DNA from 3 places in the Pseudomonas sp. RGM 3321 genome. Region 1 is predicted to be linked to each of the others. Evidence: predicted binding sites of a transcription regulator. Region 1 holds the regulator's gene; each other region holds the start of a gene.
The links. The regulator FliA, encoded in region 1, starts transcription of late flagellar genes. The targets are predictions, from matches to a motif close to CTAAAGTTTNNNNNNNNNNNGCCGNTAA.
Positions count from the first base shown of each region.

Region 1 (2,271 bases):
GTGGCGTCGGTAAGACTAACGTGTCAGTGAATCTTTCACTGGCCCTTGCCGAGCTTGGCCGTCGCGTCATGCTGCTGGACGCCGATCTGGGTCTGGCCAATGTCGACGTTCTGCTTGGGCTGACGCCTAAACGTACACTTGCCGATGTGATAGAGGGCCGTTGCGAGTTGCGCGACGTCCTGTTGCAGGGGCCGGGTGGGGTGCGTATCGTGCCTGCCGCCTCTGGCACCCAGAGCATGGTGCATCTGTCCCCGGCCCAGCATGCGGGTCTGATCCAGGCGTTCAGCGAGATTGGCGACAACCTTGATGTGCTGGTGATTGACACGGCTGCCGGTATCGGCGAATCGGTGGTCAGCTTCGTGCGCGCCGCTCAGGAAGTGTTGCTGGTGGTGTGCGACGAGCCCACGTCGATCACCGATGCCTACGCCCTGATCAAACTGCTCAACCGCGACTATGGCATGAACCGCTTCCGGGTGCTGGCCAACATGGCGCAGAGCCCGCAGGAAGGGCGCAATCTGTTCGCCAAACTCACCAAAGTGACGGACCGTTTTCTTGATGTCGCGCTGCAGTATGTAGGTGCCGTGCCGTACGACGAGTGCGTGCGCAAGGCCGTACAGAAACAGCGCGCCGTCTACGAAGCATTCCCGCGATCCAAATGTGCGCTGGCGTTCAAGGCCATTGCCCAGAAGGTTGACACCTGGCCGTTGCCAGCCAATCCGCGGGGTCATCTCGAGTTCTTCGTTGAGCGACTCGTTCACCAGACCAGTGCAGGGCCTGTGCAATGACTGCGAGCGGCTACCAGATGTACAGCAAGGCTTCCCGTAATTCGCAATACGAGTTGATCGAGCGTTATGCGCCATTGGTCAAGCGTATCGCTTATCATCTGCTGGCGCGCTTGCCGGCCAGCGTGCAGGTCGAGGATCTGATCCAGGCCGGCATGATCGGTCTGCTTGAAGTCTCCACCAAATATGATTCAACCAAAGGTGCGAGTTTCGAGACCTACGCCGGCATTCGCATTCGTGGTGCGATGCTGGACGAAGTGCGCAAGGGCGACTGGGCACCACGCTCAGTGCACCGCAATACCCGAATGGTCAGTGACGCAATTCGTGCAATTGAAGCTAAAACCGGCCGTGACGCTAAAGATCACGAGGTTGCGGCCGAACTCCAGTTGAGTCTTGATGATTATTACGGGATTTTGAATGACACCTTGGGCAGCCGCCTCTTCAGTTTCGACGACCTGCTTCAGGACGGCGATCACGAAGGGCTGCATGAGGATGGCGCAAGCGGTTCGCTTGAGCCGTCGCGCGACCTGGAAGACGAGCGCTTCCAGGCAGCGTTGGCCGATGCAATTGCTAATTTGCCAGAGCGTGAGCGTCTGGTGTTGGCGCTGTACTACGACGAAGAGCTGAACCTCAAGGAAATCGGAGAGGTTCTTGGGGTCAGCGAATCTCGGGTCAGTCAGTTACACAGCCAGTGCGCAGCTCGTTTGCGGGGGCGTTTGGGGGAGTGGCGAGCGCGTTGACGGCAGTGCGCGACGTTTGTCGTGCGTTGTCTGCATGCCGGCTGTGCAAAGCGTTACGTGGTAGCAGGATAGACCAGGCAAGGGCCTGTCGGGCAATGTCTCGATGGGCTTTAGTCGCAGTCTTGACTGTCGTTGTGCCAAGCCCGTCGTCGTTTCGTATAGCTGGGGGTGTGCTGTGCCAGTATTGAGTGAACAGCGTGTTCAGGTGCTGAACGCGTTAAAGACTGCTTGGAGGTCGAATTGGACAAGAACATGAAAATCCTCATCGTTGATGACTTCTCAACGATGCGGCGGATCATCAAGAATCTGTTGCGTGATCTGGGGTTTACCAACACATCTGAAGCGGATGACGGTCTGACCGCATTGCCGATGCTGCACAGCGGTGCCTTTGACTTTCTGGTGACGGACTGGAACATGCCTGGCATGACCGGTATCGACTTGTTGCGTCAGGTCCGTGCGGACGAGCGTCTCAAGAGCCTTCCTGTACTGATGGTTACTGCCGAAGCGAAGCGTGAGCAGATCATTGAAGCTGCCCAGGCCGGGGTGAACGGTTATGTAGTCAAGCCGTTCACGGCTCAAGCGCTGAAAGAGAAGATCGAAAAGATCTTTGAACGCGTCAATAGCTGATGCATGCCGCGAGGGCGCTATGGATAACAATGATTCAATGGCCGACTTTGAGTCGACCTTAAAGAGACACGCGCAGGAACTCGTCACCAGCCTTGAAAAGGGCCGCTTCGGTGACGCTGTGC
Region 1 covers NZ_JALHBH010000095.1:47,325-49,595, forward strand. Annotated here, with positions in the region: gene fleN (flagellar synthesis regulator FleN) at 1-785, shown strand, start outside; gene fliA (RNA polymerase sigma factor FliA) at 782-1,522, shown strand; gene RGM3321_RS05965 (chemotaxis response regulator CheY) at 1,775-2,149, shown strand; gene RGM3321_RS05970 (protein phosphatase CheZ) at 2,169-2,271, shown strand, end outside.

Region 2 (2,271 bases), on a different contig from region 1:
GCTTTCCGTACCGCAATTTCTACCCCGAGAAAGCCGATATTATTCAGATCGACCTCGACCCTACGCAGTTGGGCCGTCGCACGCCTGTGGCGCTCGGTCTGGTCGGCGGGGTACGGGAAACCCTCGACGCATTGCAGTCAAAACTCAAGCCGCACGCCGACCGCCGCTTCCTCGACAAGGCCCTCAAGCACTACGCCAAGGCCCGCGAAGAGCTGGACGAACTGGCCACACCTACGCCAGACGGTACGCCTATCCACCCGCAATACCTCACCCGATTGGTCGACGAGCAAGCGGACGCTGATGCGATCTTTACCGTCGATGTAGGCACGCCTACGCTGTGGGCAGCGCGCTACCTGCACATGAACGGCAAACGCAGCCTGCTGGGCTCGTTCAACCACGGTTCGATGGCCAACGCCTTGCCTCAGGCACTGGGCGCGAAGGCCGAGCACCCTGATCGGCAGGTGGTGGCGTTGTGTGGCGATGGAGGTCTGTCGATGCTGCTGGGCGACCTGCTGAGCATCCGCCAACTGAACCTGCCGATCAAAATGGTGGTGTTCAACAACAGCTCGCTGGGCTTTGTCGACATGGAAATGAAAGCCAGCGGCTATGTGCCGCACGGCACCGACCTACATGAAACCAACTTCGCCGGTATTGCCTTGGGCGCAGGCATTCTCGGCTTGCGCGTGGAGAACGCCGAAGAGCTGCCAGCGGCGTTGCGCAAGGCGTTCGATCATCCCGGTCCGGTGCTGATCGACGTTGTCACTGCCAAGCAGGAGCTGGGCATCCCGCCGAAAATCAAGCTCGCCCAGGCCAAGGGCTTCAGCCTGTACATGATGCGCGCGATCATGAGCGGGCGCGGCAGTGAAGTGGTGGAACTGGCCAAAACCAACCTGCGTTAATACATTATAAAAACGTATGGGGCGAATAGAAAAAGTTGCAACTTCTATTCGCCGAGATTGTCACCGCTGTTACAGGTGATAATCTCGGTGTCTCTATATTTCTTTTCTCACGATGACTGCCCAAGGCGGTCATTTCTTTGTGGATCCAAACTTCTCGCACCCTGTGCTTTATAGAGTTCGCTATTTGAACTAACAAATTCAAATAGTGGGTAAAGCTTCACGGCAGACAGCCGAGACAGTGTTACGGAAGCAAGACCGGCTACGGCAGGCTGATTACCGAACAGTCCCTGGCGACAAAAAAACGTCGACGCTACAGAACGTTACGCCCTGGATATTCTTTATAGAAAAGTCTGCACGTCATGAGGTCTGCAATGCTTAGAAATGCTCCTTTGAGTATGAAACTGCTGCTTATTTTAATATTCCCCCTATTGGGCTTCCTGGCCTTTGCAGGTCTGTTCGTCGCTGACAAAAGCGAAAACCTCGGTGACATGAGGCGCGCAGTGACGGCCACCGCGGTTGCACAGAAACTGAGTAACGTGGTCACCACCATCCAGCGTGAGCGCGGCGCCAGCGGCGTGTTTCTGGGCAGCGGCGGCAAGTCCATGCAGGACAAATTGAAGACCTTCCGTCAGGAAACCGACAAGGCGATAAGCGAGATGCGCGCCCAGTCGACCGACGGTATTCCCGGTCCGGACAAAGTCTACCGCGCACTGGATGACCTGACCGCGCTGCGCCTCAAGATCGATACGCTGGGGATCAGCAACACCGAGTCTTCTACGCGGTTCACCGACGTTATCAAAACACTCGTCGGGTTCTCCTATTCGCTGGAAGCGAGTATCGAAGATCCGGAAATACTGCGTGGCTTGAGTTCGCTCAACCAGTTCGTGGATATGAAGGAGCGTGCCGGTCGCGAGCGCGTACTGCTCGTTCAGGCATTCAACCAGAACCGCTTTGATGCGCCACTGTTATCGCGCTTCAGTCGTAACCTGGGAGAGTTCTCCGGTTACCTCGAAGCGTTTCAGCGCTGGTCCCCTGAAGTATTCAAGGCCAAACTCAATGACGTCATGCAGCAGCCGGGTTCATTGGAAGTAGCGCGCTTGCAACGCCTGGGTTTCGATACACCGATGGGTGATCCGCTCAACGTCAAGCCGGAAGACTGGTTCAACCTTGCAACCGTGCGTATCGACATGATGGCTCAGGTAGAAGCAGAGCTCGGCCAGAACGTCGTCGGCGTGGCAACGGATGCGCGTAGCTCCGCTCAAAGCAGTCTGTACGTGGCGGTTGCCACTGTCGTCCTGATGCTGATCGTAGTGCTGTGGCTGGCTTCGGTGATCATCCGCAATATCAAGATTGCGGTTGTCGATGTTAACCG
Region 2 covers NZ_JALHBH010000115.1:2,100-4,370, reverse strand. Annotated here, with positions in the region: gene poxB (ubiquinone-dependent pyruvate dehydrogenase) at 1-899, shown strand, start outside; gene RGM3321_RS18245 (methyl-accepting chemotaxis protein) at 1,271-2,271, shown strand, end outside.
Region 2: a site for FliA is predicted at 1,109-1,136, ahead of RGM3321_RS18245 (methyl-accepting chemotaxis protein). Genes of this name have one in related genera too.

Region 3 (2,271 bases), on a different contig from region 1:
GTGGGGCGGCATGCTGGCTTCGGAACATGCGGTGCTCCAGCCCAAAGGGCTGAAAGCGCTGATTGTCGCCAACTCCCCGGCAGACATGCGTACCTGGGTAAGCGAGGCCAACCGACTGCGCGAGGCTTTGCCCGCAGATGTGCAGGCTGCATTGCTCAAGCACGAACAAGCTGGAACGTTGACTGACCCGGAGTACCTGGAAGCATCGCGGGCATTTTATGACCGTCATGTATGCCGCATCACACCCTGGCCGGACGAGGTGAAACGCACCTTCGACCAGATCGACGCGGACCCGACCGTGTATCACGCCATGAATGGCCCTACCGAGTTTCACGTTATCGGCACCCTGAAGAACTGGACCATTGTCGACAGGCTGAAAAATATCAAGGTACCGACATTGCTGATTTCCGGGGCTCATGACGAAGCCACCCCACTCGTGGTGAAACCTTACAAGGAGAACATTCCTGACGTTCGCGCGTCGGTGTTCGAAGAGTCCAGTCACATGCCCCATGTGGAAGAAAGAGTGGCCTGCATGGGCCGCATAGCCGGTTTTCTGGATATATTGCCTGCAACCGCTACCCAGTCAGCGGCTTAGCCAGCAGGCTTTGACTGAAGGCAGACCTTCGAAAAGCCACTCCACTAGAGTTAATACTTTAACATTAGTGAATCGTGTAAACCGTTAACATTATTCACTGTGTGACGGGAAGTTTTCGAGACCATTGCTTAACAAACCCCAAACAACATTACATTCATCATGAAATAACTTTCATCGCTATTAATTAAAGCTCTCCCGGCTTCGGCAGAAAAACAGTTATCGGAAAGGAACGTACTGTCCTTCTGCCTGTTTTGCCGCTGGAGGCAACCATGAACATCAGATCGCTGAATATTTCACGCAGGGCATCCCTGTTTTTTGGCGTGATTACCTTGCTGCTGATCGGCCTCGGAGGATTCTCCTACGTACAGATCGACCACCTGCGCATGGCCGAGCAGAACATCGAAGAAAACTCGTTGCCCAGCATTCAGATCGTCGACGACATTCAGATCGCCCTGCTTCACGCTCGACTGGAAAGCATCAGAATGCTCGCCAGTACCGATCCTGCCGTGCACATTACAGCAGAAGCCAAAGCCCGGGAGGCGATCGAGGCGCTTCGCTCAAGCAGCGAGTTCTATCGAAAAAATCTGATTTCGGGCGAAGCCGACCGTGCGCAATTCGAAGAGGCCAACAGCAAGATGGGGGCCTACATCGACGGCGTGAAACAGATCATCGCCATGGACAGCTCCGATCATGAAAAAGCTGTTTCCTTTGCGAACTCAGAGCAGGTTCAGCGCGCCACTGCCTATCAGGAAAAACTCACCACGCTGCGTGGGCACAACGCTGAAGAAGCCGTGAGCTCCGGAAAAGATGCCACCGACGTTTACAACCACAGCGTCAATGTATTGCTGACCGTTGTTATTGCGGCGTCCCTTCTGACCGTGGTTCTGGCGATTACCCTGACACGCAGTATTGTCGATCCGCTCAACGCTTCCCTCAAACTGGCAGAAGACATCGCCTCAGGCGACCTGACCCGGCAACTGGGCGTTACCGGCAGCGACGAAGCATCACGCTTGATGACGGCCCTCAACACCATGTCGGGGAACCTGCGTACCACCATTCATGAGATTTCCGGCGCATCCGCCCAACTGAGCACCGCTGCAGTCGAGATGACGTCAATCACCGAAAGCGCCGACCGTACACTGCAACAACAGAACAGCGAAATCGAACAGGCCGCCACTGCTGTAAACGAAATGAGTGCTGCCGTAGAAGAGGTCGCTCGTAATGCTACGTCTACCTCCCAGGCCGCCCAACAATCCAGCGTCTCCGCCGACCTGGGCAACCAGCGCGTGACAGAGACCCTGACCGCCATGCAGAACCTGACCGGTCTGGTCGAGGGCTCTTCTGCACAGGTCACTGCCCTGGCCGGCCAGGCACAGGACATCAGCAAAGTGTTGGGCGTGATTCGCGGAATTGCCGAGCAGACCAACCTGCTGGCATTGAACGCAGCCATCGAAGCCGCGCGTGCCGGTGAACAAGGTCGTGGTTTTGCCGTGGTGGCTGATGAAGTGCGCGCGCTGGCGCATCGCACACAAACGTCCACCCAGGAAGTCGAACAGATGATCTCGGCGATTCAGGCCGGTTCTTCGGCCACTGTCGAGTCCATGCAGAAGAGTACTCAGGAAGTCCATAACACTCGCAAGACAGCAGAAGACGCCGGGCAATCGCTGCGCCAGATC
Region 3 covers NZ_JALHBH010000117.1:160,130-162,400, forward strand. Annotated here, with positions in the region: gene RGM3321_RS20995 (proline iminopeptidase-family hydrolase) at 1-595, shown strand, start outside; gene RGM3321_RS21000 (methyl-accepting chemotaxis protein) at 865-2,271, shown strand, end outside.
Region 3: a site for FliA is predicted at 780-807, ahead of RGM3321_RS21000 (methyl-accepting chemotaxis protein). Genes of this name have one in related genera too.